2 regions of the Paenibacillus sp. JJ1722 genome follow, and region 1 is predicted to be linked to the other one. Evidence: a T-box and tRNA genes for the amino acid it is inferred to sense, from the RefSeq annotation. Region 1 holds a T-box; the other holds one or more tRNA genes.
What was found. The T-box of region 1 lies ahead of ileS (isoleucine--tRNA ligase). A T-box ahead of a tRNA ligase gene usually reads a tRNA of that ligase, here a tRNA-Ile.

Region 1 (15,482 bases):
ACTTTCCCCGTTGCTTAGGTTGAGGTAAATATCCTCTGCAAGCAGTGGTGTAAACGGCGCAAGCAGTTTGGCAGTCGTTAACAACACTTCGGTCAGTGTACGGTATGCATCCAGCTTATCTTCTGTAAGACCATTGCCCCAGAATCGGTCGCGTGAACGACGGATATACCAGTTGCTCAGCTCATCAATAAACGATTCAATTGCTTTAGATGAGTTCAGGAAGTCATTTACAGCCAGCGCTTTGTCCACTACCAAAATGAGGCTGTTCAGACGGGACAAAATCCAACGATCCAACTTATGAGCCGATGGTTTGAACGGATGCTGTGCCGGATCAAATCCGTCGATATCCGCATACAAAGTCAGAAAAGCGTGTGTATTTACAAGCGTATCCACCAGCTTCGATTTAGCCTCACCTACAATGCCTTTGGAAAAACGTTTGCTATTCCATGGTGCACTATCAGACAGCAATGCCCAGCGGAAAGCATCTGTACCGTACTCGTCAATCACTTCCCACGGATCAATAACATTACCCTTGGATTTAGACATTTTCTGCCCCTGCTCATCCAGTACATGGCCTGTCGCCATGACAGCTTTATAAGGAGCTTTGCCAGTCAGCATAGTCGAAACCGCAAGCAAGCTATAGAACCAGCCACGAGTCTGGTCAATCCCTTCACAGATCATATCTGCCGGAAATTGCTGCTCGAACGTTTCATTATTTTCAAAAGGATAATGATGCTGTGCAAACGGCATGGAGCCACTATCGAACCATACGTCGATTACTTCCGGTGTACGAGTCATTTCGTATTTACCGCATTGGCTACGAACCTTAATATCATCTACATATGGTTTGTGCAGCTCGATGTCCGCTGGTACATCGCCAATCGCACGTTCCCTCAATTCAGCAATACTATGCGGAGCGAACTGTTCTCCAGTTTCCTCACAAACCCAGATGTTTAGTGGTGTACCCCAATAGCGATCGCGACTGATGTTCCAATCCACCAGTTCCTCCAAAAACTTGCCAAAACGTCCTTCACGTATATGCCCCGGGTACCATTCGACTTCGCTGTTGTTGGCAATCAATTGATCCTTGATCGCAGTTGTTTTGATAAACCAGCTGTCCATAGCATAGTACAATAATGGAGTATCGCAGCGCCAGCAGAACGGATAGCTATGCTCGTATTTTTCCTTGCTGTACAGCAAACCTTTTTCGGACAGCATTTTAACAATATCTACATCACAGTCTTTCACAAAACGGCCTGCAAAATCAGTGATTTCCTCTACATAGTTACCTTGAAGATCCACCACGTTGATGAATTCAACACCATTTTCACGACATACCCGGTAATCATCCTCACCATGCGCTGGAGCCATATGAACGATACCTGTACCACTGGAGTCTGTTACGAACTTCGCACCCAGAATCTGATTACCCTTCTCAACCTGAAAATACGTAAATGGCGGGGTATACGTTTGGCCAACCAGTTCTGAACCGGATAGTGTGCCAATCACTTCATGATCGCCTTTAATTACGTCCTCAACCAGATTTTTAGCAACGATGTATACACCGTCTTCCTGCTTCACACGTGCATATTCCAGTTCAGGGTTGACGGCGAGCGCCACGTGACTCGGCAAGGTCCAAGGTGTTGTCGTCCAAGCCAGTACATATTCACCACTGCTATGCAGCTTGAATTTCGCCGTGGCACTCAGATCCTTCACATCTTTGTAGCCCTGCGCTACTTCATGAGAACTTAGCGTCGTCTGACAATCCGGGCAATACGGACTCACACGATGACCACGATACAACAGATCTTTTTCATGAATTGTCGCCAAAATGTTCCATACGCTCTCGATGTAGTTATTATCCAAAGTAATGTACGGGTTATCGAGGTCTGTCCAGTATCCGATCGCTTCGGTTAGATCACGCCATTGTTGCTCATACTCAAACACGCTTGCCTTACATTTCTTAATAAACTTTTCAACGCCATATTCTTCAATTTCAGGCTTGTGGGAGATTCCCAGTTGCTTTTGTACACCCAATTCTACTGGCAAGCCATGCGTGTCCCAGCCTGCCTTACGTACGACGCGGTATCCCTTCATTGTCTGATAGCGGCCTACAAAATCCTTAATTACACGTCCCAGCACGTGACCGATATGCGGTTTACCGTTAGCTGTTGGTGGGCCCTCATAAAATACAAAATTTGGCTTTCCTTCACGATTTGTGATGGATTTACGGAATGTGTCCTCTTGTTTCCATTTGCTCAGGATGCGCAGGTCACGGGACCGTGCTTTTTCTTTAACATCCACTCTGTTCATACTGTCATACTCCCTCTCTGCTCATCATTGATTTCCCTAGCATTTCCTAAAAAAAGCAACAAAAAAAGCCCCATCCCTGTAAAGGGACGAGACTGTGCTCGCGTTACCACCCTGATTCCGTAAAAACAGACCATTCTAAAAATACAGTCTCATCACGGCTCTCTGAGCCCCACTCAACTACAGCAGGGCGCCATTATAACGCATGGCAAACGGTGATTGCTTACACACGCCATAAAAAATCTTAAGCGCTTCAGCTCACTTCTCCGGGAGGATCTTCGGTCATGTTCTGAACGTTGGCTTGCACCGGAAGGCCAACTCTCTGAGGGACAAATCATGACGTACTCGTTCCCATCAACGAATTAAACATGTTAAATTCATCGAATATTAAATCAGCAACATCGTTGCCTTGAATAACAACCATCAGCCGACGGACGGATAATCATTGAATTCAGTATAGTATTTACAGTTATAGCCTGTTTAAAGATAAAAGTCAACCCTAACAAAGCCTAATAAAAGCTTGTCAGAAATGAAATTAGTAAATTTCTTTCATCTCACGCTCGCGCTCCAGTACTTCGCGTTCCCGGTTTTCAAGGGCTTCCCAGCCGTCTTGGCTTAACAAGTCAAGCTGTGCTTCCACCAGTGTACGAAACCGTGCTCGGTAAATTGATGCCTGCTTCTTCAGTTCTTCAACCTCCAACGCGATCTTGCGGGATTTAGACAATGCTTCGTTCACAATACGGTCCGCATTTTTTTCCGCTTCCTTCACGATCAGTTGGGATTCTTTCTTGGCGTTGTTACGAACTTCATCAGCCGCTTCCTGCGCCACGATAATCGTCTTACTCAGCGTATCCTCAATCGTCGCGAAATGATCGAGCTTCTCCTGTACGTTCAACAACTCGGTGCTCAGTTCTTTATTTTCACGAATAACGCCCTCGTAATCTTTGATCACCTGATCCAAAAATTCATTAACCTGATCCTCATCATAACCGCGAAGCCGGCGGGCAAATTCCTTGTTATGTATATCCAATGGCGTTAATGGCATGCCGTCCACCTCCTATAAGATTGACAAAAAATATATTTTCCGCGTCACGACGCTCACTATCATCTATCGGTCATCATACCCCGTTTTGTGAATACTGTACAGAGCAAAATCGTTCCAGTTCTTCGCTATAGCTTAATTCTTTCGACAGAAAGCTCGTGATTCCTGCCTACAGCTATACAAACTTACCAATTTTGACACGGAATCTTCCCTTTTTTGTCATCCCGTCTGTTTCAAGCACTTTGAAACGCCCAAAACCCTGCATGGAAATAACGTCCCCAGCTTTAAGTGAAGTGGATGGATTCTCCTCCACCTTCCAATTTACCCGGCACCGTCCCGCCCGAATCGGTGTTAATATTTTACTGCGGCTTAGCTTGTACACATCGCTGGCAATACCGTCCAGTCGTAAAGAAGCGACAGTCAGATCTAGCGCCTCTAATACAACTTCCTTCGTTCGCAGACTCGCTACAGGCAACAGTTCTGTCCATACATGGACACGATGTACCTGCTGCAAATGCATCGTCATAAAATCGACAATCTCTGAAGCTACCAATACATGGCACCCATCATCTAGTACATGAATGTCCCCGATTTTCCCACGTTTGATTCCAAGTCCCAGTAGGGCACCTAGATAATCACCGTGTTCAAGAGTACCTACTTTATGATCGTCAGATGTGATGGAAAGGACCTGAATCCCCATCTCCTCACCGTCCAAATACGAATAATCGGGCGCAATAAGCGCCCGCTTTCGTTCTGAAGCCATATATCCGCCATCTACCCTAATCGTGACCTTGTCTTCCTTCGAAGCAAGTGTCTCCAATATGTACTGTTGGCGCGGGTCCAAAAAATCAGTCAGCTTCTGCTCATGATAAGCTCCCGCATGACTGATCCATTCGGAAGCGCGATCCACATAATCCCGTTCATCCGGGTGAAAATGCTCATAAATCTCAGTTCGCATAACTCCTCCTAGACGAAATTACCAATTAAAGAAATCAAACCGTATGACGCAAAACGCAGAGCAATCAGCGCAACGATGGGTGAAATATCAATCATCCCGAAGATTGGCGGTATAAACCTGCGAAAAGGAGACAAATACGGCTCCACAAACTTGGCAAGTAAATCGCCAATTACACTCTCTCTGGCATTAGGAAGCCATGACAGCAGAACATATGCAATGATCATGTACGAATAAATCTGAAATAGCCAGTAAATTACCTCGATCAAGAAAAGTTCACCTCATTCTGTTAAGTTCTTGTTCAGTGTCAGCCAGTATTTCCGTAATAGAGCCTTGAATCTCAACCGTGTCTGGTGTACACAGAAAAATATTGTTCCCGACCTTGGAAATACCACCACCCAGTGCATACACAGTACCACTCAAAAAATCAATAATGCGCAGCGCCTGATCCTTGCGAATTCGTTGCAAATTAACTACGACGGTGCGATGGGAACGGATATGGTCGGCAATTTCCTGTGCTTCATCATAAGAACGCGGCTCATACAGGACAACTTTCACATTTTTCTGTGAATGGATGCTGACAACATTAGTGCTCTTCTGGTTCTTACGTTTATCAAAGCTTGGGGTTTCAATTTCTTGATCTTCCGGCGTATTCATAACCTCTCGCTCTATAACTTCCTCTTCTTCCTGAAGCCCCAGAAAGTTCATGAACTTATTCATTACGCCCAATGGAAATCCTCCTCTCGTCCGACCAATACGGAACCAAGCCGCAGCCAGGTCGCTCCCTCTTCAACCGCCACTTCAAAATCATTGGACATCCCCATAGACAAGTGAGCGATGGGTTCTCTGGTCAAGGCTTGTCCATTTAACCTATCCCGTAATTCACGTAATCCCCGAAACACAGGCCGAGTTTTTTCCGGGTCTTGCTCATGAGGAGCCATCGTCATCAAGCCAATCACGTCCACATGCTCCAACTCGCGAATTTGTTCCAAAAAGGGGACAACCGCCTCAGAGGACAAGCCATATTTGGATATTTCCCCAGAAATATTGACTTGCACAAAAGCTTTAACTCGCAGTCCCAGAGCGGCTGCCTTCTTGTCCAATTCCTGAGCGAGCGATAAGCGGTCAAGCGAATGTATAAATTTAAATTTTCCAATCACATCTTTAACCTTATTCGTTTGGAGATGACCAATAAAATGCCACGTTCCCCGGTCACCCAACTTGCTCCATTTATCCGCAGCATCCTGCCAGCGATTTTCGCCCACATGCTCTAAGTCGCTATCCAGTACCGATGTCATTGTCGCCGCCGAAACATATTTCGTGACAGCGATCACATTAACTTCATCACACGAACGTCCGCTTCGGGCACATGCCGCTTCTACACGGGCATTCACTTCTTTAATTCGTTCCTCCAAAGACACGGGAGGACTCACCTCTCTTCCAGACCAATCCAACTCGCCATTCTTCCTGTGACGCCGCCTTCTTTGCGATATGAAAAAAACAAATCGCTACGGCTACTCGTGCATAAGGTAGTACATTCGATATGGCTCGGCAATATTCCTGCTTTCATCATAATGTGTCGATTGCATTGTTTCAAGTCAAGTAGTGTTTTTCCGTCGGTTAAGGGGAAGTAAACAGAACCTTCCCATTTATCATTACCCGGGCAATCATGCTCCAAAACCCGAATTTGGCTCATCACATGCTCATCCACCTCATAGGATTCAGAACCAATGGAAGGACCAATAGCTGCTAGTATATCAGACGGCTGAGATCCATATTCGTTTTGCATGGTCTGTACCATTTTCAATGCGATTTCCGCAACGGTTCCCTTCCAGCCTGCATGCGCCAACCCAATCACACGGCGGACTGGATCACAAAAATATAATGGTACACAGTCTGCATAAAAGGACGTCAGCAAAATGCCAGGTACATTCGTCAAAAGTCCATCTGTGTCCTGAAAAGCGGATGCACGATCCATAAAGCCCCGCCCGCGATCAGCAGCCTTGACCACGGCAACATGATGACCATGAACCTGTTCACCGCACGTCCACGCTTCAGCAGCAAAGCCAAGCTGCTCAGCAATGAGCCGACGGTTACGAATAACTTGCTCGGGGTCATCCCCTACATGGAACGCACAGTTCAGACTAGCGTAGGGCACCTCACTGACACCGCCATGACGACCTGTAAAACCCGCTGTTAATCCCTGAACCTGCCGCTCCCAAGATTGAATATATAACAACTCCGGTACGGGACGTCCGCCATCTTGCATAAGCGCAGCCCCCGTAGCCTCGGTGTTCACTACAAATGGTTCCATTCATTCTCACCTCTACTGCCCAGTGTACCAAAAAGCCGCCGCCGTGTCTTCACAACACACTAAAATACGTAGATCTGCAAGTTCAGAAGCCCCGTCGGTCACTCCGCTCTTGACGTTCGATATACAACTTTTCCTCACCTTCACCCGACGGCTCATGCAATCCTTCCAGTCGTACAAGCACAACATCCGAACCAATTTTCACAATGTTGCGCCACGGAATGACCAACTCGCTTCCGCCTCCAAACCAGCCCATAAAACGACTGCTGCCTGGAACCACAATGGCTTCAATTTTCCCCTGCCGCACGTCAATCTCCAAATCACTGATTTGTCCCAGACGTCGTCCATCTACAATGTTAATGACATCCTTGGTTTGAAACTCGGAAATTTTCATTGCTCTTACTGACGTTTCTGGTGCACTCACACGCATCACATCCTTTATTTCACTATATGAGCGGAAGAGCCCAAAAAATGTCCTGTAAACGCAAAAACGATCCGGGTAGGATCGTTTTTATCGCTGAATCATTCAAGCATTCATTTCATTAGGACTTTACATGTTTTTGCATTTGCTGTATAGCCGACTTCTCTAATCTTGAAACCTGGGCTTGAGAGATACCGATTTCGTCGGCAACCTCCATTTGCGTCTTTCCTTCATAAAAACGCATAGACAATATCATCTTTTCACGCTGGCCCAGGCGATGCATCGCTTCCCGCAGAGCGATTTCCTCAATCCATGAGACGTCTTTATTTCTGTCATCACTGATCTGATCCATCACATAGATTGGGTCGCCCCCGTCGTGATATATCGGCTCGAACAGCGAAACCGGATCCTGAATCGCATCCAACGCGAACACAACGTCTTCTTTGGGCACATTCAATGCCTCTGAAATTTCAAAAATCGTTGGTTCTCGCGAGTTCAGATTCGTCAGACTGTCCCGCACCTGAAGCGCCTTATATGCAATATCCCGTAACGAACGAGATACACGGATCGGATTGTTATCCCGCAAATAACGGCGGATCTCTCCGATAATCATCGGCACCGCATAAGTGGAGAACTTTACGTTTTGCGAAAGGTCAAAATTATCAATCGCCTTCATTAGGCCGATACATCCTACCTGGAACAAATCGTCCACAAACTCTCCCCGATTGTTAAATCGTTGAATCACACTCAGGACGAGTCGGAGATTGCCGTTGACCAATTTTTCTCTGGCTGATCGTTCATTATTTTGCTGAAGTGATGTGAACAACTCGCGCATTTCTGCATTGGTTAATACCGGCAGTTTGGCGGTATCCACACCGCAAATTTCCACTTTATTTCGGGTCATCGTGTCTTACCTCCCAAGGAGCAACATTAATGTACATTATCTCCTGAGGGCATTTTTTTATTCGCCGTTTCCATCGCTTCCGGATATACCCATGCATTATACCATTTTATTAAATTCTTTTCGTAAGCGCTTTATAATTCGCTTTTCCAGACGCGAAATATACGATTGCGAGATACCCAACAGGTCAGCAACATCCTTCTGTGTCTTCTCTTCTCCGTCTTGTAAGCCGAAGCGCAGCTCCATAATCAAACGCTCTCGATCCGTCAACTTATCCAGTGCCTTATGCAATAATTTACGGTCCACCTGCTCCTCAATATTACGGTAAATGGTATCATTTTCCGTCCCCATCACATCGGAAAGCAATAATTCATTACCGTCCCAATCAATATTCAGAGGCTCATCAAAAGAAACTTCCGTTCTCGTTTTACTATTGCGACGCAAATACATCAAAATCTCATTCTCAATGCATCGAGACGCATATGTCGCAAGTTTGATTTTCTTCTCTGGATCAAAAGTGTTAACTGCTTTGATTAGTCCAATAGCACCAATGGATACGAGATCCTCAATGTTGATTCCCGTATTCTCAAATTTACGGGCAATATATACGACTAACCGCAAATTTCTTTCGATTAGCATCGACCGTACTGCTGCATCTCCAGAAGAAAGTTTCCCCAGCAAATATTCTTCTTCGTCTCTCGTCAGCGGTGGGGGGAGCGCCTCGCTGCCGCCAATATAATAAATTTCTTCACTTTTCAGCCCAAATAAAAATAAAATACGATAATATTGCAATTGCAACGCTAGCCTAATTTTCATCTTCAATTTCATCTGTTCCCACATATCATTCTCCCCCTTTTGAAAATAGTGCAATTCCAGCTGTGCTCCGCCCATTTCACCATTGGATATTTCTCGTCGCCTTCAAACATCATTTTGTGTTTATGCTCGTCATCCTGATTCCGTAAAATGCTCACTAAAATGTGCATCTCGTTTCTGGTTGGTATCAGCACTGCCCTCTTCTTGTGCCGTCACATCCGGGTGGATGATGGCACGATACTTACCCTCTGCTGACAATGTTCCCCCATCCAAGCCAATCAACACTCGATGATGTACAAAATGAGCCCCATTCATCACCACCTCTACTCGGTCTGGTTTGAGGGCGAGCATAAAGGAATGACTGCGGTTAATTCCACGATAGGGGACGAGACGAACACGATCCTGCCAGCTAAACGATTCGTCCCCCAGTTCCATCACCAGTTGGTCAGCATTACCCTCAGAACATTTTCGAAGCCAGGAGGCGGGCAAATACGATTCCCACAAGGCCGCCTCCATGACCATCACCGGGGTTCGGGTCAAAGGATCATAGAGCTGGTTACCTGTATCCAACAAGCCTGTACACTCAATATGATCCTGCCCAATCCACACCTGCACTTGTCCCAGAAACCCACTCATCCTTTCTGTGCGCTGCTTTGAGGACTGCACAATACGAAAGAAAAGCATCACTCCGCCAAATGCGCATAAAATAAACCAGAATGCGATTTTCAGTTCAAAAGACATTCCTCCCGAAGCGGTGTACCAGATACCATTAAACAATTCCCCCGTATTTTGGAGAAAATAATGCATCCCCAAAATGCCACCTGCAGCTACAAAATTGATCATGTAAAAAGCACCCATTGTACGAAGATACTTTTGCATGCTGCCAAATCCAAAAGCCACCAGCAGCATTATGACCGATAATGCCAGTTTGATCAGGAACGTAAATAAAAAGGTCAGTTCCGGCACAAACATCATGACCACGTACATTGCGCCGATTCCAGCTGAAGCCATCAACCTCCACCACACCGGACGAATTTTTCTCATCCAGGCGGTGACCATCAGCAGCACAGCATCAATGAACAAATTGGCCAAAAAAATCAAGTCGATATAAACAACCAAGACTTCACCCGCCCAGCGTTTGCAGGATAGGCTTAAGTATAGTAGTCATGCTGTTCAAAGTCTGTCTAACGGTGGGGACGGTGACCGACTAATTTTGTCGGAAAGAGGAGAAGCGCCTGAACTGCAGGATGCGGAAAACAGAAAGAAGCCCGCATCTCCAAGGAGAATGCGGGCAGTCTGAATTAAAACTAGTTATCGTTATTATTATTGCGCGAACGGTTACGTAAGAATGTAGGAATGTCTAATTGGTCACTGCTTTGAGTGTTACCAAATGGACGCAAGTTAGGAGAGCCTTTTTCCGCCGATTCGGAAGTAGCCGGGTTGGCTGCCGGTTTACGTCCCGGTGCCGGTTGACTTGGCTTGCCTTCAAAGCCAGTGGCAATGACGGTAACCTTGATCTCTTCTTTCAACTCTTCGTCAATGATAGCACCGAAAATCATGTTTACTTCCGGATCGGAAGCCGATGTTACAATTTCAGCCGCCTCATTAACCTCATACAGAGACAGGTTGTTGCCACCAGTGATGTTCATAATCACACCACGAGCACCTTCAATGGATGTCTCCAACAACGGGCTCATGATAGCCTTGCGTGCTGCTTCAGCCGCACGATTTTCACCAGTTGCTTCGCCAATCCCCATCAAAGCGGAGCCACGCTCCGTCATGATCGTCTTAACGTCAGCAAAGTCGAGGTTGATTAGACCCGGTACAGCGATCAAATCTGAAATACCTTGTACCGCCTGACGCAGAACATTGTCTGCTTCACGGAATGCTTCCAACATTGGGGTTTTCTTATCCACAATTTCAAGCAAACGGTCATTCGGGATTACTATCAAAGTGTCTACTTTTTCTTTTAATCCCTCAATACCAAGTTCAGCTTGATTGGAACGCTTACGCCCTTCAAACGTGAATGGTCGGGTTACCACGCCCACAGTCAGCGCGCCGCATTCCTTGGCAATTTCAGCAATGACAGGAGCCGCTCCGGTTCCAGTACCTCCACCCATTCCCGCCGTTACGAATACCATATCCGCACCTTTGAGCGTATTCATAATGAGCTCACGCGATTCTTCAGCCGCTTTTTTACCCACATCGGGGTTAGCACCGGCACCCAGACCGCGGGTCAGCTTATCCCCAATTTGAAGCTTATGCTCAGACTTCGCTAAATGAAGTGCCTGGGCATCTGTATTGACTGTGATGAACTCCACACCCTGAACACCATTTTCGATCATTCGGTTAACCGCATTGCTGCCGCCGCCTCCGACGCCGATCACTTTAATTTGAGCCAAGCTCTCCATTTCAAAATCAAATTCCAACATACTATTCCATCTCCCCCTCAATGTGCATGGATGGCCCGTCCATGATTGGCATAATTAGCAATGAACGTTATATAAATTCACTGAACATATTTTTTAAGCGTTCAATCAACCCCTGCTTTTGCTCGCCTTCCGCAGCGGGACTACTGCTTTTGGTTCGGTTAGTCGGCTTCTTGGTACTTCCGCCACTGTTGCTAACGCTAGTCGATCTTCCGCGATAGTAACGAATAGCATTATGCAAGATTCCAACTCCGCTCGTGTAACCCGGATCCCTTACACCGATAAAATCAGGTACGGCGATCCTTACGGAAGCGGCCAGTTCGCTTTGTGCCACCTGAAGTACACCAGGCATGGAGACGGTGCCTCCGGTAAGTATATAACCTCCCGGAAGCTCTGTGTAACCCAAGCGCTTAACTTCCGCCTGAATGAGTTGAAAAATTTCCTGCACTCTCGGCTCAATAATAGCAGCCAAATCCTGCTGGTTGAACTCCTTATCCACGTTACTGCCGATACGCGTCACTTTAAAGACGACATCGGCTGCCGCATCATCATACCATGCGCAGCCGTACTTAAGCTTTACTTTTTCGGCTTGATCGGTAAGGGTTCTCAGTCCGTAGGCAATATCATTGGTTACAAATTCTCCACCAATCGGAAGTGTAGATGTGGCAACAATCGTTCCTTCCTGGAAAATGGCAACATTCGTAGAACCTGCACCAATATCCACCAGCACCGAACCCATCACCTTTTCATCCTTCGAAAGAGACAATTGTCCGGCTCCAAGAGGCAGCAAGACCAGATCTTTAATCCTCAAGCCGGCTTTCTCAACGCAGCGCAACAGATTATGTATCGGGGTCTTGCCTCCAGTAACAATCGTAGCCTCTACTTCGAGACGAACTCCAATCATACCGCGAGGGTCCTGAATGCCTTCAAGGCCATCCACGACATACTGCTTGGCTACCACGTCAATAATTTCTCTCTCCGGTGGTACGGCAATAACCTCAGCTGCCTTCAGTACACGCTCAATGTCCTCCTCACCGATTTCACGGTCCTCGTTGGACACGGCTACTACGCCATGACTATTTTGCAGGCCAATATGATTGCCTGAAATCCCCACATACACTTCTGTTATTTGAATACCAACCATGCGTTCTGCGTGATCCACGGCGTTACGGATTGATTGCACGGTTTGATCAATGTCTACAATTGCACCTTTGCGAATCCCTTCCGAGTCGGCAGATCCAACTCCAATAATATTAAAGGTTCCATTATTCATTTCCCCAATAATAGCCCGAACTTTGGATGTACCGATGTCCAAACTAACAATGATGTCATTGTTGCTCAAGTCTGTGGCACCTCCTGACTCCAAAATGAATTTCGTTCTTTAAACACACTCTGTACATATTCAACAAACTCCATGCTTTCCCTCTTTTTTCTACAAATTTTTTAGAAGCCAATTTATGGTTGCAGTCACATAAAAATTTGAAGAAAAAAGAAGGAGGCAAGTCTATTACCCATAAAATCAATTCTAGCATTTTTTCACATCACTGAGTAGTATCTTTTTCTTGGCCCTCTTCACTCGTATCCGGTTTGAACGGAACGTAGGAATCCGCCTCCAACATGGTGATCAAACCTGGATCTTCTGTTTCTAGCACCTGGTTCAAATAGCTGATTTTAGAATTCAGTAGAGAAACGGTTGTAATAACCTCAAACTGGGAACGTGTGTACATTTTGATGCGGTCCGGAAAAGAAGGAATCGGCGCGGGAATAATCTCCGAAATATCGGCTGTCCATTCCCCCGGAATGCGCGATAAAGCATCACACAGCTTCGCTTTGTACGGATCATCAGATTTCCATTTGGTCAAAATAGGCTTCTCAACGGCTATTCCGCTACTCCCCACGCCCACGCTTGTCCCGTTCGCTAGAATAGCACGAAGGCTCCCGTCACTCTGCAACTCGTAAGCGACCGTAGCAAACTCTTTAATGTGAATAGCAATAATCCCCGGAAACTGCTTGTCCACTGTGACTTGCTGTATCGATTGAATTTCCCGCAGTTTCTCAGAGATGTCGGATGAACTGACTCCGAAATACTGATCTCCAACAGCCAGACCGCTTCGATTAAGAAGCTGATCTCGGGTCGAAAATACATTACCATCAAAACGAATTTCAGAAACCCGACTCAACGAAGAACGGAAAAAGAGAACAGCGAGCAGTACGATAAACAACAAAATGAGAAGAATAGCAATCTTCCGGCTTGTACTTTTTTTCGTTCTGTTCTTTTTAAGAACAGGTATTTGAGCATTTGGCATAGCTTCTCTCCACAAAAGCCTTTTGTCCCCCCGTTAACGGAGGGACATTACAGGCATTAATTTACGAAATCCAGCTGCTCCGGCACCGGAGACTGACGGCTCATTCGGGCACCCAGTCCCTGGAAAAGACGTTCGATTCGGTCATACCCTCTGTCAATATGATGAACCTGCTCGACAATGGTACATCCTTGAGCCGCTAGACCCGCTATGACCAGCGCAGCCCCTGCCCGCAGATCGGTAGCCTCTACCGTAGCCCCGTACAGACGAGAAACTCCTCTTATAAAAGCAGCATTTGCATCAACCGTAATATCAGCACCCATTACATTTAGTTCATCTACATGTTTGAATCGGCTTTCGAAGACGGTCTCTTTCATGACACTGAATCCGTCCGCCAAGGAAAGCAGAACCATGACCTGAGATTGCAAATCCGTCGGAAAAGACGGGTAAGGGGAGGTAACGATCCTTTCCACTGCTTTGGGACGACTCATACAACTTACGGTCATTATATCATTCAAGATGCCGATTTGAACACCAGCCCGCCTGAGGACATGAATCAGAGCAGACAAGTGGGATGGATTGCAGTGGGTCAGCGACACACTTCCTCGTGTAGCTGCAGCTGCGATCATAACCGTTCCAGCTACTATGCGGTCAGGAATGACCTCATACGTACACGGATTGAGGCGACTGACCCCCGTAATTGTAATTGTGTCGGTTCCAGCACCGATAATGCGGGCTCCCATGGCATTCAAGAAGTTTTGTAGATCCTGAATTTCCGGTTCCCTCGCTGCATTGGTGATCGTTGTTCGTCCTTCAGCCAACGCAGCGGCCATCATAATATTTTCCGTTGCACCTACACTCGGGAAATCCATGTGGATGTCCGAGCCGATTAGCTTGTGGGCTCGAAATGTAATTTGCTCGTCTTTTTCCTCTATCTCTGCGCCAAGAGCTTTTAAGCCCTCTAGGTGAAGATCAATTTTGCGCTCGCCTATGGCGCAGCCTCCGGGCTGGTAAATGGAAACTTCTCCATATCTGGCGAGCAGCGGTCCCATCAGAAAGATAGATGAGCGCATTTGCTTCATCAAATCTTCTGGAATTTGGAACGTTCGGACGGACGACGTATCCACGTATACCGTTTCCTCTTCATGTCGGCATGTACAGCCGAGTCTTTCAAGGATGTGCAGCATGACCTTAATGTCTAAAAGATGGGGCACATTCCGAATTTCTACCTTACCTTGTGCTAGTAAGCTCGCTGCAAGAATAGGTAGTGCCGCATTTTTTGCCCCATGGATACGTATGGTGCCTGACAGGGGACGGCCTCCCTCAATCACCAATTTGTCCAATGTATCACCTCCGAGTTTACCGCTCACCCACTACGAAAACCTCCGGAACTAGCTTGATGCCGGTTTGAGATGATATTGTACTTTGAATATGCTTCATTAGGGTAAGCACGTCCTCTGCTGTCGCTTGACCGGTATTTACAATGAAATTGGCATGCTGTACAGATACCTCTGCGCCTCCCGCCTTCAAGCCCTTGAGACCTGCGCTCTCAATAAGACGAGCAGCATAGTCTCCTGGAGGATTACGGAATACGCTTCCTGCACAAGCTAACTGTAACGGCTGGGTCAGCCGGCGGCGGTCTTTAAAAGCCGCAAGTGCTGCTGAAATTTCCTCGCGGTCGCCCCGCTTCATCCGAAACACTGCCTCTGTCACCATTCCACGTTGCTCATGCAACACGGAGTGACGATAGCTGAAATGCATATTCTCGGCATCGTACACAACCAATTCCCCTGTATCCAGCACAATCTCAGCGGACTGGAATATTTGTGACACATCAGACCCATGGGCACCGGCGTTCATGTAGACAGCCCCACCGACTGATCCTGGGATACCACCAGCAAATTCAAGGCCGGACAGGCCCTGCTTGCTGGCCATAACGCACAGTTTGACCAGTGAAACGCCTCCTCCAGCAACGATCTGTTCATCTTCAAAATGAA
Region 2 (15,482 bases), 2.5 Mb from region 1:
ACGCACGGTTTTTTTACCGTTCGAGGGGATGACAAATTGATTCGTATACTAGTAGTGGATGATCACGTTGTCGTACGTTCTGGCCTCATGGCCCTATTGGACGGCAAAAACGGTATCAAGGTAGTAGGAGATGCAGCAGACGGGGATGAGGCAATCCACAAGGCAGTGGAGCTACAACCTAATGTCGTGCTCATGGATTTTAGCATGCCACCTGGCAAAGATGGTCTCACGGCAACCACTGAATTAAAAAAAAAGTTGCCCGACACAGAAGTCCTTATTTTAACAATGCATGATGATGAAGAATATCTGTTCCGGGCCATTCAGGCTGGAGCATCCGGATATATTTTAAAAAGCGCACCTCACGAGGAGTTGCTCGCTGCCATCCAGTCTGTAGCCGAGGGTAGTGCCTACTTGTACCCGAATGCAACCAAACGACTGATGAGTGAATATCTGGACAAAATCAAACAGGAAGGCATAGCCGGACCCTATGAATCCCTATCTGAGCGGGAAAAGGAGATTCTATCGTGGGTAGCCAAAGGATATGCCAACAAGGAAATTGCCGAGCACCTAGTGATTAGCGTCAAAACCGTAGAGTCCCATAAAAGTAACCTTATGGAGAAGCTTAACTTGAAAACACGACCTGAGCTAGTCAAATTCGCACTAAAAAAGGGGCTACTCCATTATGAATGAACCTTCTAATCCTTTACTGCAGCATGCCTTTGGTGAATCAACCGATACATTGCTGAATGATCTAGAAATTTATATACCAGAGTCCCCTTTTCTCCATGCACTACGTAACTCACTCCACCAACTATCCAATCTAAAATTTGCTCTAGATACGTCTTCCATTGTTGCTTTGACCGATCATCGAGGTATTATTCAGTACGTGAACGACAAGTTTTGTGAGATTTCGCAATACAGTCGTGAAGAGCTGATCGGTCAGGATCATCGTCTCATTAATTCAGGCTATCATACCCCTGCCTTCATGAAAAACCTGTGGACTACAATCCGTTCAGGTGAGGTATGGCAAGGAGAAATACGTAATCGTGCTAAAGATAACAGCTACTACTGGGTGAATACTACGATCGTTCCGTTTATGGACGAGGAAGGTAAACCCTATCAGTACTTAGCGATCCGCAATGAGGTCACTAAACTGAAGAAAGTAGAAGCGGAACTCCAGTCTATGATGACGCAAGTCATGCAAATACAGGAAGAAGAACGTAAACGCTTTTCAAGAGAGCTACATGATGGGATAGGACAAAGCTTGTTTTCACTTATTATTCAGTTAGATAGCCAACTTGCCGAACAACCTAGTGCTGCTCTGGAGAGTCTTCGTTCGCAGGTGACCGACATCATCAAAGATGTTCGTGGTCTAGCGTGGGAACTTCGTCCCTCAGTTCTGGATGATTTGGGTGTCGTCCCAGCTATAAGAACCTATATTGAAAACTTCTGTTCTCATTACGGGATTGAGGTGCATTTTCAATGCACTCTACGTAAACGCCTTGATATTCGCAAGGAAATAGCAATTTATCGGATTGTACAGGAGGCATTAACGAATGTAGCCAAATATGCAGATGTAGCGGAGGCATATGTCGACGTTGAGGATCAAGATGAAATGATACAAGTGACCATTCGGGATGAGGGCATTGGATTCTCTGGAAAGTCCCAAGGAGAGGGAGTTGGATTGTTCAGTATGGAAGAACGAGCTAGAGGGGTAGGGGGATTTATGAGCATGACCTCTGCTCCAGATGAGGGAACCTCCATCCAGCTGACCATTCCCGTGTAAAAACTGTCCACTAGATCGGTTATCGGTGTATACCAGTTGTATGATCAGAACGATATACACCGATACCGAGATTATGAATAATCAATACATTGTGGGTACATGAAGATAAATACAAAAAAAGAGAGAGCTCTGTCCCCAGACAGGCTCTCTTTATTTATAAGGTGTCACCACTGAGGCAACAAGAATCCGCTATAGCAAAAAGCGGGTGATGGGAATCGAACCCACGCTACCAGCTTGGAAGGCTGGAGTTCTACCATTGAACTACACCCGCAAATCAGTATCGGGATGACACGATTTGAACATGCGACCCCCTGGTCCCAAACCAGGTGCTCTACCAAGCTGAGCTACATCCCGACATTATACTTTTTTTAAGAAATGGCGCGCCCTGAGAGATTCGAACTCCCGGCCTTTTGATTCGTAGTCAAACGCTCTATCCAGCTGAGCTAAGGGCGCATATTTAAATCCATAATGAGCAGTCAAGGCGCCACCCAGATTTGAACTGGGGATGAAGCTTTTGCAGAGCTTTGCCTTACCACTTGGCTATGGCGCCGTATGGATAATGGAGCGGACGACGGGAATCGAACCCGCGACCCTCGCCTTGGCAAGGCGATGCTCTACCGCTGAGCCACGTCCGCAAAATATGGTGCGGTCGAGAGGACTCGAACCTCCACGGGGGTTAGCCCACACGGACCTGAACCGTGCGCGTCTGCCAATTCCGCCACGACCGCAAAATAATTATAAATGGTGAGCCATGAAGGACTCGAACCTTCGACACCCTGATTAAAAGTCAGGTGCTCTACCAACTGAGCTAATGGCTCTTAATGGCTGGGGATATAGGATTTGAACCTATGCATGACGGAGTCAAAGTCCGTTGCCTTACCGCTTGGCTAATCCCCAATAAATTAAGAATAAAGGGCGGCCGATGGGGCTTGAACCCACGAATGCCGGAGTCACAGTCCGGTGCGTTAACCACTTCGCCACGACCGCCATATGATTATGAAAAGACTGGTGGAGGATGATGGATTCGAACCACCGAACCCGTAAGGGAGCAGATTTACAGTCTGATGCGTTTGGCCACTTCGCTAATCCTCCAAAATGGTGCCGGCGAGAGGACTTGAACCCCCAACCTACTGATTACAAGTCAGTTGCTCTACCAGTTGAGCTACACCGGCACATTACTCATTTCCCACTTGAAAGGTGGCTCGGGACGGAATCGAACCGCCGACACGAGGATTTTCAGTCCTCTGCTCTACCGACTGAGCTACCGAGCCATATTTTGTTTTATTACTACACCATATAATCCACACTATATATGTCAACTATATATGAGATTAAAATGGCGGAACTGACGGGATTCGAACCCGCGATCTCCTGCGTGACAGGCAGGCATGTTAGGCCTCTACACCACAGTTCCAGAGGCATTTCCAATAGGAAATTAATTGCGGGGGCAGGATTTGAACCTACGACCTTCGGGTTATGAGCCCGACGAGCTACCGAACTGCTCCACCCCGCGACATTAAAAGGGATTTATCAAATTTTCTTATGGTGGAGGCTGAGGGGATCGAACCCCCGACCCTCTGCTTGTAAGGCAGATGCTCTCCCAGCTGAGCTAAGCCTCCATATTATGACCCGTAGGGGATTCGAACCCCTGTTACCTCCGTGAAAGGGAGGTGTCTTAACCCCTTGACCAACGGGCCTTACAAAATAAGTTCTGATTCCAATAAATTTATGGCGGAGAGAGAGGGATTCGAACCCTCGCACCACTTTCGCAGTCTAACCCCTTAGCAGAGGGTCCCCTTATAGCCACTTGGGTATCTCTCCGAGTAGCGGCAGAGGGGATCGAACCCCCGACCTCACGGGTATGAACCGTACGCTCTAGCCAGCTGAGCTACGCCGCCACCTTATATATAAAAGTCAGAAATATTCAAAACATGGCTCCCCGAACAGGACTCGAACCTGTGACAACTCGATTAACAGTCGAGTGCTCTACCAACTGAGCTATCAGGGAATATTGGTGGAGCCAAGCGGGATCGAACCGCTGACCTCCTGCGTGCAAGGCAGGCGCTCTCCCAGCTGAGCTATGGCCCCAATCTTTTTGTTATTCTAGAAGTGGTGGGCCTTAGTGGACTCGAACCACCGACCTCACCCTTATCAGGGGTGCGCTCTAACCAGCTGAGCTAAAGGCCCTAACATGTAAAACTTCATCATCCTTTAAAGGATATAGCTTGGCGACGTCCTACTCTCCCAGGACCCTGCGGTCCAAGTACCATCGGCGCTGGAGGGCTTAACGGTCGTGTTCGGGATGGGTACGTGTGGAACCCCTCCGCTATCGCCACCAAACATGAATTTACACTGTAAATTCTTCCGTACGGTTATTCGGTTCATCACTTATCGTGTGAATGAATAGCCATGCGCTTATTGTATGTCACTTGTACATACTTTCAAGGTTACACCCTGAAAACTGGATCCGAAACTTATTTGCGTTTTATTTAGGATAAGCCCTCGACCGATTAGTATTGGTCAGCTCCATGCATTACTGCACTTCCACCCCCAACCTATCTACCTCGTCGTCTTCAAGGGGTCTTACATACTGGGAAATCTCATCTTGAGGGGGGCTTCACGCTTAGATGCTTTCAGCGCTTATCCCTTCCGTACATAGCTACCCAGCGGTGCTCCTGGCGGAACAACTGGTACACCAGCGGTACGTCCATCCCGGTCCTCTCGTACTAAGGACAGCTCCTCTCAAATTTCCTACGCCCACGACAGATAGGGACCGAACTGTCTCACGACGTTCTGAACCCAGCTCGCGTACCGCTTTAATGGGCGAACAGCCCAACCCTTGGGACCTACTTCAGCCCCAGGATGCGATGAGCCGACATCGAGGTGCCAAACCTCCCCGTCGATGTGGACTCTTGGGGGAGATAAGCCTGTTATCCCCAGGGTAGCTTTTATCCGTTGAGCGATGGCCCTTCCATGCGGTACCACCGGATCACTAAGCCCGACTTTCGTCCCTGCTCGACTTGTAGGTCTCGCAGTCAAGCTCCCTTCTGCCTTTGCACTCTTCGAATGATTTCCAACCATTCTGAGGGAACCTTGGGGCGCCTCCGTTACTCTTTAGGAGGCGACCGCCCCAGTCAAACTGCCCACCTGACACTGTCCTCGCACCGGATCACGGTACCAAGTTAGAACCTAGATACGATCAGGGTGGTATCCCAAGGATGCCTCCCTTCAAGCTGGCGCTCAAAGTTCTACGGCTCCCACCTATCCTGTACAGATCGTACCCAAATTCAATATCAAGCTGCAGTAAAGCTCCATGGGGTCTTTCCGTCTTGTCGCGGGTAACCTGCATCTTCACAGGTATTAAAATTTCACCGGATCTCTCGTTGAGACAGCGCCCAAGTCGTTACGCCATTCGTGCGGGTCAGAATTTACCTGACAAGGAATTTCGCTACCTTAGGACCGTTATAGTTACGGCCGCCGTTTACTGGGGCTTCGGTTCATAGCTTCGCCCGAAGGCTTACCACTCCCCTTAACCTTCCAGCACCGGGCAGGCGTCAGCCCGTATACTTCGCCTTGCGGCTTCGCACAGACCTGTGTTTTTGCTAAACAGTCGCTTGGGCCTTTTCACTGCGGCCCCCTCGGGCTATTCACCCTACCGAGGCACCCCTTCTCCCGAAGTTACGGGGTCATTTTGCCGAGTTCCTTAACGAGAGTTCTTCCGCGCGCCTTAGAATTCTCTTCTCGCCTACCTGTGTCGGTTTGCGGTACGGGCACCTTCTCCTGGCTAGAGGCTTTTCTTGGCAGTCTGAGATCATGACCTTCGCTACTACAATTTTCGCTCCCCATCACAGCCCAGCCTTACGATGTGCGGATTTGCCTACACACCAGCCTCACTGCTTAGACGGACATCCATCAGTCCGCGTCACTACCCTACTGCGTCACCCCATCGCTCATAACGGATTACGGTGGTACAGGAATTTCGACCTGTTGTCCTTCGACTACGCCTATCGGCCTCGCCTTAGGTCCCGACTTACCCTGAGCGGACGAACCTTCCTCAGGAACCCTTAGGCTTTCGGCGGATCTGATTCTCACAGATCTTTTCGTTACTCATACCGGCATTCTCACTTGAATGCAGTCCAGCGCTCCTTACGGTACACCTTCAACCCGCATTCAACGCTCCCCTACCCCTGATGCAAGCATCAAGCCATAGCTTCGGTGGTGTGTTTAGCCCCGTTACATTTTCGGCGCAGAGTCACTCGACCAGTGAGCTATTACGCACTCTTTCAATGGTGGCTGCTTCTAAGCCAACATCCTGGTTGTCTGTGCAACTCCACATCCTTTCCCACTTAACACACACTTGGGGACCTTAGCTGATGGTCTGGGCTGTTTCCCTTTCGACAATGGATCTTAGCACTCACTGTCTGACTCCCGGAACTAAATCTATGGCATTCGGAGTTTGACTGAGCTTGGTAACCCTTGCGGGCCCCGCACCCAATCAGTGCTCTACCTCCACGATTCTTTTTTCCGAGGCTAGCCCTAAAGCTATTTCGGGGAGAACCAGCTATCTCCGGGTTCGATTGGAATTTCTCCGCTACCCCCACCTCATCCCCGCATTTTTCAACATGCGTGGGTTCGGGCCTCCAGTGCGTGTTACCGCACCTTCACCCTGGACAGGGGTAGATCACCCGGTTTCGGGTCTACGTCCACGTACTCATTCGCCCTATTCAGACTCGCTTTCGCTGCGGCTTCAGCTCTTCACCTTAACCTTGCACGGGAACGTAACTCGCCGGTTCATTCTACAAAAGGCACGCCATCACCCATAGATCGGGCTCTGACTTCTTGTAAGCACACGGTTTCAGGATCTATTTCACTCCCCTTCCGGGGTGCTTTTCACCTTTCCCTCACGGTACTGCTTCACTATCGGTCGCCAGGGAGTATTTAGCCTTGGCAGATGGTCCTGCCGGATTCATACGGGGTTTCACGTGCCCCGCACTACTCGGGATCCGTCTCGGAGAGAACAAGTTTTGAACTACAGGGCTTTTACCTTCTCTGGCGGGCCTTTCCAGACCTCTTCATCTAACCGGTTCCTTTGTAACTCCATGTGAGACGTCCCACAACCCCAAGGAGCAAGCTCCTTGGTTTGGGCTAATCCGCGTTCGCTCGCCGCTACTGACGGAATCACTATTGTTTTCTCTTCCTCAGGGTACTTAGATGTTTCAGTTCCCCTGGTCTGCCTCTATTCTGCCTATGTATTCAGCAGAAAGTGACTGTCGATGAAGACAGCCGGGTTTCCCCATTCGGACATCCCCGGATCAAAGCTTGCTTACAGCTCCCCGAGGCTTTATCGTTGTTCGCCACGTCCTTCGTCGGCTCCTGGCGCCTAGGCATCCTCCGTGTGCTCTTTGTAGCTTAACCTAGACTTTTCTTTCAAAGAAAGAAAATGTCGATGTTCGATAAAGAATAATTTTTGCCAAAGGCAAAAGATCTTTCCTTACCTGCTACCTTTATTTCACTTGTTTACACAAGATCAGCTTAAAGGAATATTCTAAAACGCAATTTCGTTTCGGTATCCAGTTTTCAAGGTGCAATTCGCTTCTTCGAAGCGAAACCCGATGAATATTTCGCTTCCACACGGATGTGTGAATGAAACATTCGTCGAAGCTTGAGAGTTTGAGCTCTCAAAACTGAGCAACGAGTGAGTAAGTTAAGGATATTCATTTCATTCACACGAACGTGATGAACCGAATTGAATATCCGGTCGCAGGTACATTGTACTTGCTTATTTGAATGTTTCCGTTGCAGGAAACGATTCTCCATAGAAAGGAGGTGATCCAGCCGCACCTTCCGATACGGCTACCTTGTTACGACTTCACCCCAATCATCTACCCCACCTTCGGCGGCTGGCTCCCTTGCGGGTTACCCCACCGACTTCGGGTGTTGTAAACTCTCGTGGTGTGACGGGCGGTGTGTACAAGACCCGGGAACGTATTCACCGCGGCATGCTGATCCGCGATTACTAGCAATTCCGACTTCATGTAGGCGAGTTGCAGCCTACAATCCGAACTGAGACCGGCTTTTCTAGGATTGGCTCCACCTCGCGATTTCGCTTCCCGTTGTACCGGCCATTGTAGTACGTGTGTAGCCCAGGTCATAAGGGGCATGATGATTTGACGTCATCCCCACCTTCCTCCGGTTTGTCACCGGCAGTCTGCTTAGAGTGCCCAGCTTGACCTGCTGGCAACTAAGCATAAGGGTTGCGCTCGTTGCGGGACTTAACCCAACATCTCACGACACGAGCTGACGACAACCATGCACCACCTGTCTCCTCTGTCCCGAAGGAAAGGCCTATCTCTAGACCGGTCAGAGGGATGTCAAGACCTGGTAAGGTTCTTCGCGTTGCTTCGAATTAAACCACATACTCCACTGCTTGTGCGGGTCCCCGTCAATTCCTTTGAGTTTCAGTCTTGCGACCGTACTCCCCAGGCGGAATGCTTAATGTGTTAACTTCGGCACCAAGGGTATCGAAACCCCTAACACCTAGCATTCATCGTTTACGGCGTGGACTACCAGGGTATCTAATCCTGTTTGCTCCCCACGCTTTCGCGCCTCAGCGTCAGTTACAGCCCAGAGAGTCGCCTTCGCCACTGGTGTTCCTCCACATATCTACGCATTTCACCGCTACACGTGGAATTCCACTCTCCTCTTCTGCACTCAAGCTCCCCAGTTTCCAGTGCGACCCGAAGTTGAGCCTCGGGATTAAACACCAGACTTAAAGAGCCGCCTGCGCGCGCTTTACGCCCAATAATTCCGGACAACGCTTGCCCCCTACGTATTACCGCGGCTGCTGGCACGTAGTTAGCCGGGGCTTTCTTCTCAGGTACCGTCACTCTTGTAGCAGTTACTCTACAAGACGTTCTTCCCTGGCAACAGAGCTTTACGATCCGAAAACCTTCATCACTCACGCGGCGTTGCTCCGTCAGGCTTTCGCCCATTGCGGAAGATTCCCTACTGCTGCCTCCCGTAGGAGTCTGGGCCGTGTCTCAGTCCCAGTGTGGCCGATCACCCTCTCAGGTCGGCTACGCATCGTCGCCTTGGTAGGCCTTTACCCCACCAACTAGCTAATGCGCCGCAGGCCCATCCACAAGTGACAGATTGCTCCGTCTTTCCTCCTTCTCCCATGCAGGAAAAGGATGTATCGGGTATTAGCTACCGTTTCCGGTAGTTATCCCTGTCTTGTGGGCAGGTTGCCTACGTGTTACTCACCCGTCCGCCGCTAGGTTGTTTAGAAGCAAGCTTCTAAACAACCCCGCTCGACTTGCATGTATTAGGCACGCCGCCAGCGTTCGTCCTGAGCCAGGATCAAACTCTCCATTAAAGACCAACCGAAGTTGGTTTATAGAAAGAGCGATAAGCTCATTTTGAAACTGACGAGATAAAAATATCTCTTGTTTGATTTTGCGAACAAAATCGTTTTACTCACTCGTTGTTCAGTTTTCAAAGATCAAACATTTCTCTTTCGCCGCGTTTTTCAGCAGCTATAAGATCATATCATGTTCGTTTCAAAAATGCAAGGGTTATTTTTTTCTTTTTTTCGAAGATCGTTTCACCCAAGCTTTTCGCTTTTGAAACTGCTGTTTTGTTGTCAGCTCAAATAATATATCATAAAGCCAAGCAACTTAGCAAGCACTTTTTTTGTTTTTTTATTTTAGAATAAATCCGTTCATCTTTCAGCTCATTTAAATCAGTCGAGGGGCTAGTTGCCCCTTCATTAGCTGATGACTCCCTCTGGCTCGAATACCTCTGCAGGCCAGTGTAGTTCCACACCTTGGCGAAGAAGAACATTTTGAAAACATCCAAGATGCTCTGCTGATCGGCTCACTTCAATGGGATATACTTCGTTGGAGACACAGTAAGCCGCTAGGCTTCCCGCTGATTCTCCTATATTCCATTCTGTAGGATGCAATCGATAGCAGCCATTGGCTACTTGGGTCATCCCTATATTTTTGCAGGCAGGAAGTAAATTGCGCATTCTCACCGGAATAAGTGATCTCAATGGAATTTCATAAGGATAGTTAGGGATGTAGAACGTTCGCTGAGATACCGTAGTTGGATGAAGATCCAAATGATAGCTACCTACACCTACACTGTCTATATATCGCTTGGGTCCCTCTTCTCCCCGAAGCTCACGACTTACATCAAACTCAGATATCATATACTTGGCCTGAATTCGGCGTGACTCGCGAATATAAGCCGTTTTAGCCAGACCGTCAGATGTGCCGAGAATATCACCCCGTGGTCGAATGCCCGGATAGCCGAACCCTCCATCTAATCGGGGCGCTTCGGTTTGAAGCCAATATATTAATGAACGAGTCAACTCACGCGCTCCTTCTCGATGTTTTGCCTGCTCCTGAGCGGTGACACCGATCAATGGCCCTAGGTAATAATCATTTTGCGCCCAGTTTAAAAGAGTTACCTCACCATCATTTAGCGGTTCGCTCCATATCGAGGAATCTACAATACGACGATAATCCCATAAGGATACAATGCCCTGATCGTTAGGAAACAATGTGAACTGTTTTAGTTTACTGGTATCATCCGCGTCAGTAGCAAACCAGCTCAAAATCGGAAAACGGGAAAAGGAAGGAATATAATTTCTCCAGAAATCATATTGTTGCGGGCGCTCTATAATGAAGCTTTCCTGGGGAATATAGTCTACGGCAGCCACATGTGTGATAGATTGCATATCAAAAGGGTTAGCACACTCCAGTGCATGAGGTTCACCCGTAGCAGCCCGCGACTCCGCTCCACTCGTATGCTCCACGCCCGCCATTGGAAGGAGATCACCACACTCTGTCGCATCCAGATAAAACGTTCCGTGCAGCACTCTAAATCCACACTTATGATCAGAGCTATTCGAGGTACGGACAGTTACAGAAGTAATACAGTCCCCATCCGTCTGAACCGCAATAGGCACGGTGTGATAGTATACATGAACGCGCCCCGTATTCAAATAGGGAGCGAGCATATCTTCAAGCACCCGCAGAGCTACCCGTGGTTCATGGGCCAGACGGCTTACCCAACCATTCCCAGGGTTGAGAATGGGATTATTCCGTGCTTCTTCGGTTAACGGATAGTTCTGACGGTAGTAGTCACGCACACGATTACGGAACTCACGGTATGTTGCTGTGCAGCCAAATTGTTCGATCCATCGATGCTCATCTGGGGGAACCGCCTGTGAAGTTAACTGCCCCCCTAACCAATCCGTCTCCTCCGTCACGATGACTCTCATGCCAGCCTTCGCCGCCGCAAGAGCTGCCGATGTCCCCCCCAGACCTCCGCCAATCACAACAATGTCGGTATCAAGCCGTTTTTGCGTCATGGTTCGTTCCCCTTTCATTCTTGTACTAGGACTCGGTCATTTCAAAAGCAAGCCGTGCAGCGCCGATGATTCCAGCGCGGTTGCCCAACAATGCCCGACTTACTTCCGTTTGAACTCCAAGTTGGTGCAGATGCTTTTCCAGCATGGGCCACCAGACCTCTCCCGCGTCCGCTACTCCTCCGCCTACAATGATTGCCTCAGGATCAAGAGGCACCGAGATATTAGATAGAAGCACAGCTAAATCTGCGGTGTAATCATCCAGCACCTGGATTGCTTCCTGGTTACCGTGAGCGGCCTCTTTCACAATCTCGTTCCCTGAGCGGTACAATTTACCGACGTGTTCCCTACCTCGACGTAACAAGGCGCTCCCCGATACATATTGCTCGGCGCACCCTTTTTTTCCACAATTGCAGGGATGTCCCCCCGGGAATAGAATACTGTGCCCCCAATCACCGCCGCTCCAATGAGCCCCTCTGCACAAGAGGTCATTTTCCATATATGCACCTCCGACACCTGTTCCCAACGTGAGCATCACCAAGCGTCGCTTGCCCTTCCCCGCTCCCTGCCACGCTTCTCCAAGTAAAGCGGCGTTCGCATCATTATCAGCAACCGCTCGTAAAGCCAGTTTTTCTCTAGCCCACGTTACCAAGGATGTACCTTGCCAGCCAGGTAGGTTATCTGTGGCATACACAACTTCGCCGCTCTCCACATTTACTCGGCCAGCAGTAGCAATGCCTAGAGCGCCTACATCTATATGGGCACCGATGCTGGTATCTCCAAAAGAACGCAACAATCCGAGCACAGATTCTGACACCCGCGACAACACCCATTCACGTCCACGGGAAGCGTCCGTATCCAGCCGGATTTCATCAAGCACCGATCCGTCCCGTGCCACTATGGCGGCCTTCACCGATGTGCCCCCAATGTCGATTCCAATGACTCTGTTCACAGCAGCTGCCACCACACCAACCTCCTTGTTGCCCCACATAAAAGCTTACTAGCTCTTTTTACAAACCTTCTATTTAGTAGCAATACATGAAATAGCCATTCATATGCACCACAAACACAAGTCATTGAACTGTCAGAGCGCACAGTTTTCAATTCACAACTGAAAAATCTCAATAGCTTCGTTCAATAACGGCCCTCGCTGTTTTTTCCTTCATCTGTTTGGTGTGACTCGTGTGCTTGCGAGCAAGCCCTTCGCAGATGAGGTCAATCACGAATAGCTGTGAAATTTTAGCACCGATTGAACCACCTTCTATCGGGGCTTCTTTGCCTGCGGTCAGTAACACGATATCTGCAATGGAGGTGATGGGTGATTTCGCATAATTCGTAATTGCGATAACAGTTGCACCGTTTTGCTTGGCTTTGTGCAGCATATCGTTCGTATCCAGCGTACTTCCTGATACACTGATGCCGATAGCGACATCACCCGGGTTCATGGACACCGCCATCATCGACTGAATATGACCGTCTGCCACGGCCTCGGCGCGCCGCCCGATCCGTAAGAAACGATTTTTAGCATCCTGCGCGGAAATTCCCGAAGCGCCTACGCCGAAAAATTGAACATAGCCCGCTTGATCGAGACACGCAATCGCACGACCAAGCTCTGAATGGTCCAGCAGTCCCATACTGGAGTGCAAAATATCGAGCATGTTGTGATACACCGTACGCGTAATATCTTGTTCGTTATCTGGGTCGATGTTCTCCTCGCCCATATCGGTTTTACGATAAGTCTGGTTTTGTGCCAGGGACAGTCGGAAATCCTGATAACCTTTGAAACCAATTTTCCGACAAAAGCGCATCACCGTCGTTTCGCCTGTACCTGCAAAATCCGCCAGCTCCGTCACGGAGAAATATATGATATCTGCGGGATGCTCCAGTACGCATAAGGCGACTTTCTGCTCCGATTTCGTTAATGAAGGATAGTACGTGTTAATTCGGTCGTTCATCTCCATAGGTGCATTTCACTGCCTTCCTTGCGGCATCGGCAAACCGCTGCGTAATCAATTGGGGTCTGGTAATCGCCGAGCCTACAACCACTGCATGTGCTCCCATTCGGAATGCTTCCTCAACCTGCGCTGGATCATAGATTTTGCCCTCTGCAATTAAAGGAACAGGAACCAGTTCCGACGCTCTCCGAACCAGCTCCAGATCAGGACCCTCAATCTGAGTAGAGTACGGCGTATACCCGGATAACGTGGTGGATACGCAGTCTGCGCCAAGGGAGGCCGCATGAAGCGCCTCCTCCAGTGTCGATATGTCTGCCATGGAAGTGACTCCCTGCTCATGGGCATAATCTAGGAGCCTCTTCAGCTTACATCCCGCTGGGCGCGGTCGTAATGTGGCATCCAGCGCAATGATATCCGCGCCTGCCTCCACCAGTTCCTCCATTTCACGAAGGGTGGGCGTAATGTAAATATCAGAATCATCATAATCCCGCTTAATCAAGCCAATCACTGGTAGCGAAATCGCCTGTTTAATCGCACGTACATCCGATGCGCCATTGGCACGAATCGCTACAGCTCCACCCTGCTGTGCGGCACGCGCCATTTTGACCATAGAATCTGCTCCATGTAACGGTTCGCCTGGGAGCGCCTGACAGGATACGATCAGTCCGTGCTGAACTTTGGATAATACACCTTCCATTCCCATAGGAATCACCCTCTCTTCTCGGCATGATGCCGTACGGTTAATCCGACTTCAAAGGTGCGGTTCCACGGCATGTAGCAATCTATAATTTCCACGCAACCTTCCGGCCCGTTCACATATTCATTGAGTGCCTGCTCCAGCCGTCCACGAATAACCGCAGCTACCGAGCCTCTCGGTCCATCGAGCATAAACTTGGTAAAACCCATCTGCTCCACAATCCCGTTATTCATAGCCGTACGTACCACAGCGCAATAACAGGCATCCTCGGCGTAGCGCAGCGACAGAAAATCCAAATGTTCCTCCGTAGAGCCATAGTGGGTATACAGCATGGACTGAGCAATGACGGTGCCCAGCGTGTTAGAACTGGTATTCCAGCCTGCATAACCTGCCAGCTTAAAAAGCAGTCCTTTTTGCTTTAATAGTCTAAGTAGCTTGAGATCTGCGCCGTTGGCGTAGCCCACATCAGCAACTGCAACATTTTGACCTGCATATTGCAGCATATAAGAACCGTACTCAACCAGCTCTACTACATTCCGATGTACATCATATCCGGTCATTGCACGCTGCTGGGATGAAGCCTCTGCCATCGTGTCACCGGGTGTGTTAGCCAACAAAATCAAATTAGCCTCCGTTGCCGAGGAAGCTATCAGCCCACCTGCCGCCATAATCTGATATTTTAAGGTTTCGTAAAAATAGCGATCTTCAAAAAGCGGAACTACGAATGCCCCCTGCAAAGCAGACAATCGGGGATACACCAGTGGGACTACATTATTCATCTTGTTAACCCAACGAGCCAGCAACGTACAACCCACTTCATCTGCCCCCGGGTACATGTATACATTCAAATCCAGCCCAAGCTCAGAAATACGACTTCTTAGCCGCTGCTGATCCTTGGCGGTATAGCCGTAGGGAGCCGAATCATCCTGTGGGATGATCATAAAATCAATGATACCTTCTGCTACGAGATCCAGTGCAACTTCATTAGCCTCCAAATTCACATGGCGACGCCCCAAGTAATCATCCAGTATTTCCATTGGCAAACGCTCGTTTATATCAGCTAATTCGAGCAACTCTTCAGCGGTAGCGATCCCCAGCTCCTGACGATGCTCAATGAAGCCCTTTCGGAATATCTCACGCCCCCAATCGGCATAGTAATCCGGTTCTTCATCAGCCAAAGAGTATTGCGGACAACGCATAATTAGTTGAAATGCATACAGAGTCAGTTGCGGATATAGTTGCTTTAGCCTGCGAAGCCGATTCACTCTATCTCTGACCTGCTCGCTCGACATACCGTGTAGTCGAGAAGGTACGATTCCTCCGTACAGCAACGTATCCATCGCAACAATGGCTCCATCAGCAGTAGCCGCGCGTTCTTCGAGCCATGCCCATAGTCTGGTCGTATCGCCAGGGGTTTTCTTTTGTCCCATCCATTCTAATGGGGGTCGCTCCATTTCCAAGTCTGTACCCTGTGCCAGTAAATAAGGAAATTGATAATTACAGGGCCGCTCATCTAGCGGTATAAAAAGTAATCGGGTGTTTGACTTCACCGTACGTTCCACCTCTCCTGAAAATTACCGTTATCCTAACGGCAAATGATTATTTTCAGGGCAGCTATGCTGCCTTGGTTTCATAATCCATCGCAAACACTCACAAGATCAGTCGATA

Region 2: it has a tRNA-Ile gene. The T-box ahead of ileS (isoleucine--tRNA ligase) is inferred to sense a tRNA for this amino acid. The anticodon was not compared.

What each region holds. Positions count from the first base shown of each region.
Region 1 is NZ_CP182500.1:3,980,427-3,995,908, forward strand. It holds gene ileS (isoleucine--tRNA ligase) at 1-2,313, opposite strand, end outside; T-box leader at 2,393-2,677, opposite strand; gene ACM1ND_RS17615 (DivIVA domain-containing protein) at 2,846-3,355, opposite strand; gene ACM1ND_RS17620 (RNA-binding protein) at 3,528-4,310, opposite strand; gene ACM1ND_RS17625 (YggT family protein) at 4,319-4,576, opposite strand; gene ACM1ND_RS17630 (cell division protein SepF) at 4,584-5,036, opposite strand; gene ACM1ND_RS17635 (YggS family pyridoxal phosphate-dependent enzyme) at 5,027-5,728, opposite strand; gene pgeF (peptidoglycan editing factor PgeF) at 5,737-6,621, opposite strand; gene ACM1ND_RS17645 (YlmC/YmxH family sporulation protein) at 6,704-7,042, opposite strand; gene sigG (RNA polymerase sporulation sigma factor SigG) at 7,161-7,943, opposite strand; gene sigE (RNA polymerase sporulation sigma factor SigE) at 8,040-8,780, opposite strand; gene spoIIGA (sigma-E processing peptidase SpoIIGA) at 8,886-9,872, opposite strand; gene ftsZ (cell division protein FtsZ) at 10,061-11,185, opposite strand; gene ftsA (cell division protein FtsA) at 11,253-12,524, opposite strand; gene ACM1ND_RS17675 (cell division protein FtsQ/DivIB) at 12,724-13,488, opposite strand; gene murA (UDP-N-acetylglucosamine 1-carboxyvinyltransferase) at 13,545-14,855, opposite strand; gene murB (UDP-N-acetylmuramate dehydrogenase) at 14,845-15,482, opposite strand, start outside.
Region 2 is NZ_CP182500.1:376,078-391,559, reverse strand. It holds gene ACM1ND_RS01710 (response regulator) at 37-690, shown strand; gene ACM1ND_RS01705 (PAS domain-containing sensor histidine kinase) at 683-1,786, shown strand; tRNA gene ACM1ND_RS01700 (tRNA-Gly) at 1,987-2,057, opposite strand; tRNA gene ACM1ND_RS01695 (tRNA-Pro) at 2,067-2,140, opposite strand; tRNA gene ACM1ND_RS01690 (tRNA-Arg) at 2,163-2,239, opposite strand; tRNA gene ACM1ND_RS01685 (tRNA-Cys) at 2,266-2,336, opposite strand; tRNA gene ACM1ND_RS01680 (tRNA-Gly) at 2,347-2,421, opposite strand; tRNA gene ACM1ND_RS01675 (tRNA-Leu) at 2,428-2,514, opposite strand; tRNA gene ACM1ND_RS01670 (tRNA-Lys) at 2,529-2,604, opposite strand; tRNA gene ACM1ND_RS01665 (tRNA-Gln) at 2,609-2,683, opposite strand; tRNA gene ACM1ND_RS01660 (tRNA-His) at 2,701-2,773, opposite strand; tRNA gene ACM1ND_RS01655 (tRNA-Tyr) at 2,793-2,878, opposite strand; tRNA gene ACM1ND_RS01650 (tRNA-Thr) at 2,883-2,958, opposite strand; tRNA gene ACM1ND_RS01645 (tRNA-Phe) at 2,985-3,057, opposite strand; tRNA gene ACM1ND_RS01640 (tRNA-Asp) at 3,124-3,200, opposite strand; tRNA gene ACM1ND_RS01635 (tRNA-Met) at 3,226-3,299, opposite strand; tRNA gene ACM1ND_RS01630 (tRNA-Val) at 3,330-3,405, opposite strand; tRNA gene ACM1ND_RS01625 (tRNA-Glu) at 3,412-3,483, opposite strand; tRNA gene ACM1ND_RS01620 (tRNA-Ser) at 3,516-3,607, opposite strand; tRNA gene ACM1ND_RS01615 (tRNA-Met) at 3,611-3,684, opposite strand; tRNA gene ACM1ND_RS01610 (tRNA-Asn) at 3,719-3,794, opposite strand; tRNA gene ACM1ND_RS01605 (tRNA-Ala) at 3,799-3,874, opposite strand; tRNA gene ACM1ND_RS01600 (tRNA-Ile) at 3,897-3,973, opposite strand; rRNA gene rrf (5S ribosomal RNA) at 4,010-4,126, opposite strand; rRNA gene ACM1ND_RS01590 (23S ribosomal RNA) at 4,277-7,201, opposite strand; rRNA gene ACM1ND_RS01585 (16S ribosomal RNA) at 7,606-9,161, opposite strand; gene ACM1ND_RS01580 (FAD-dependent oxidoreductase) at 9,555-11,165, opposite strand; gene ACM1ND_RS01575 (ROK family protein) at 11,191-12,153, opposite strand; gene ACM1ND_RS01570 (MurR/RpiR family transcriptional regulator) at 12,284-13,123, opposite strand; gene ACM1ND_RS01565 (N-acetylmannosamine-6-phosphate 2-epimerase) at 13,101-13,820, opposite strand; gene ACM1ND_RS01560 (DUF4127 family protein) at 13,826-15,364, opposite strand; gene ACM1ND_RS01555 (protein O-GlcNAcase) at 15,465-15,482, opposite strand, start outside.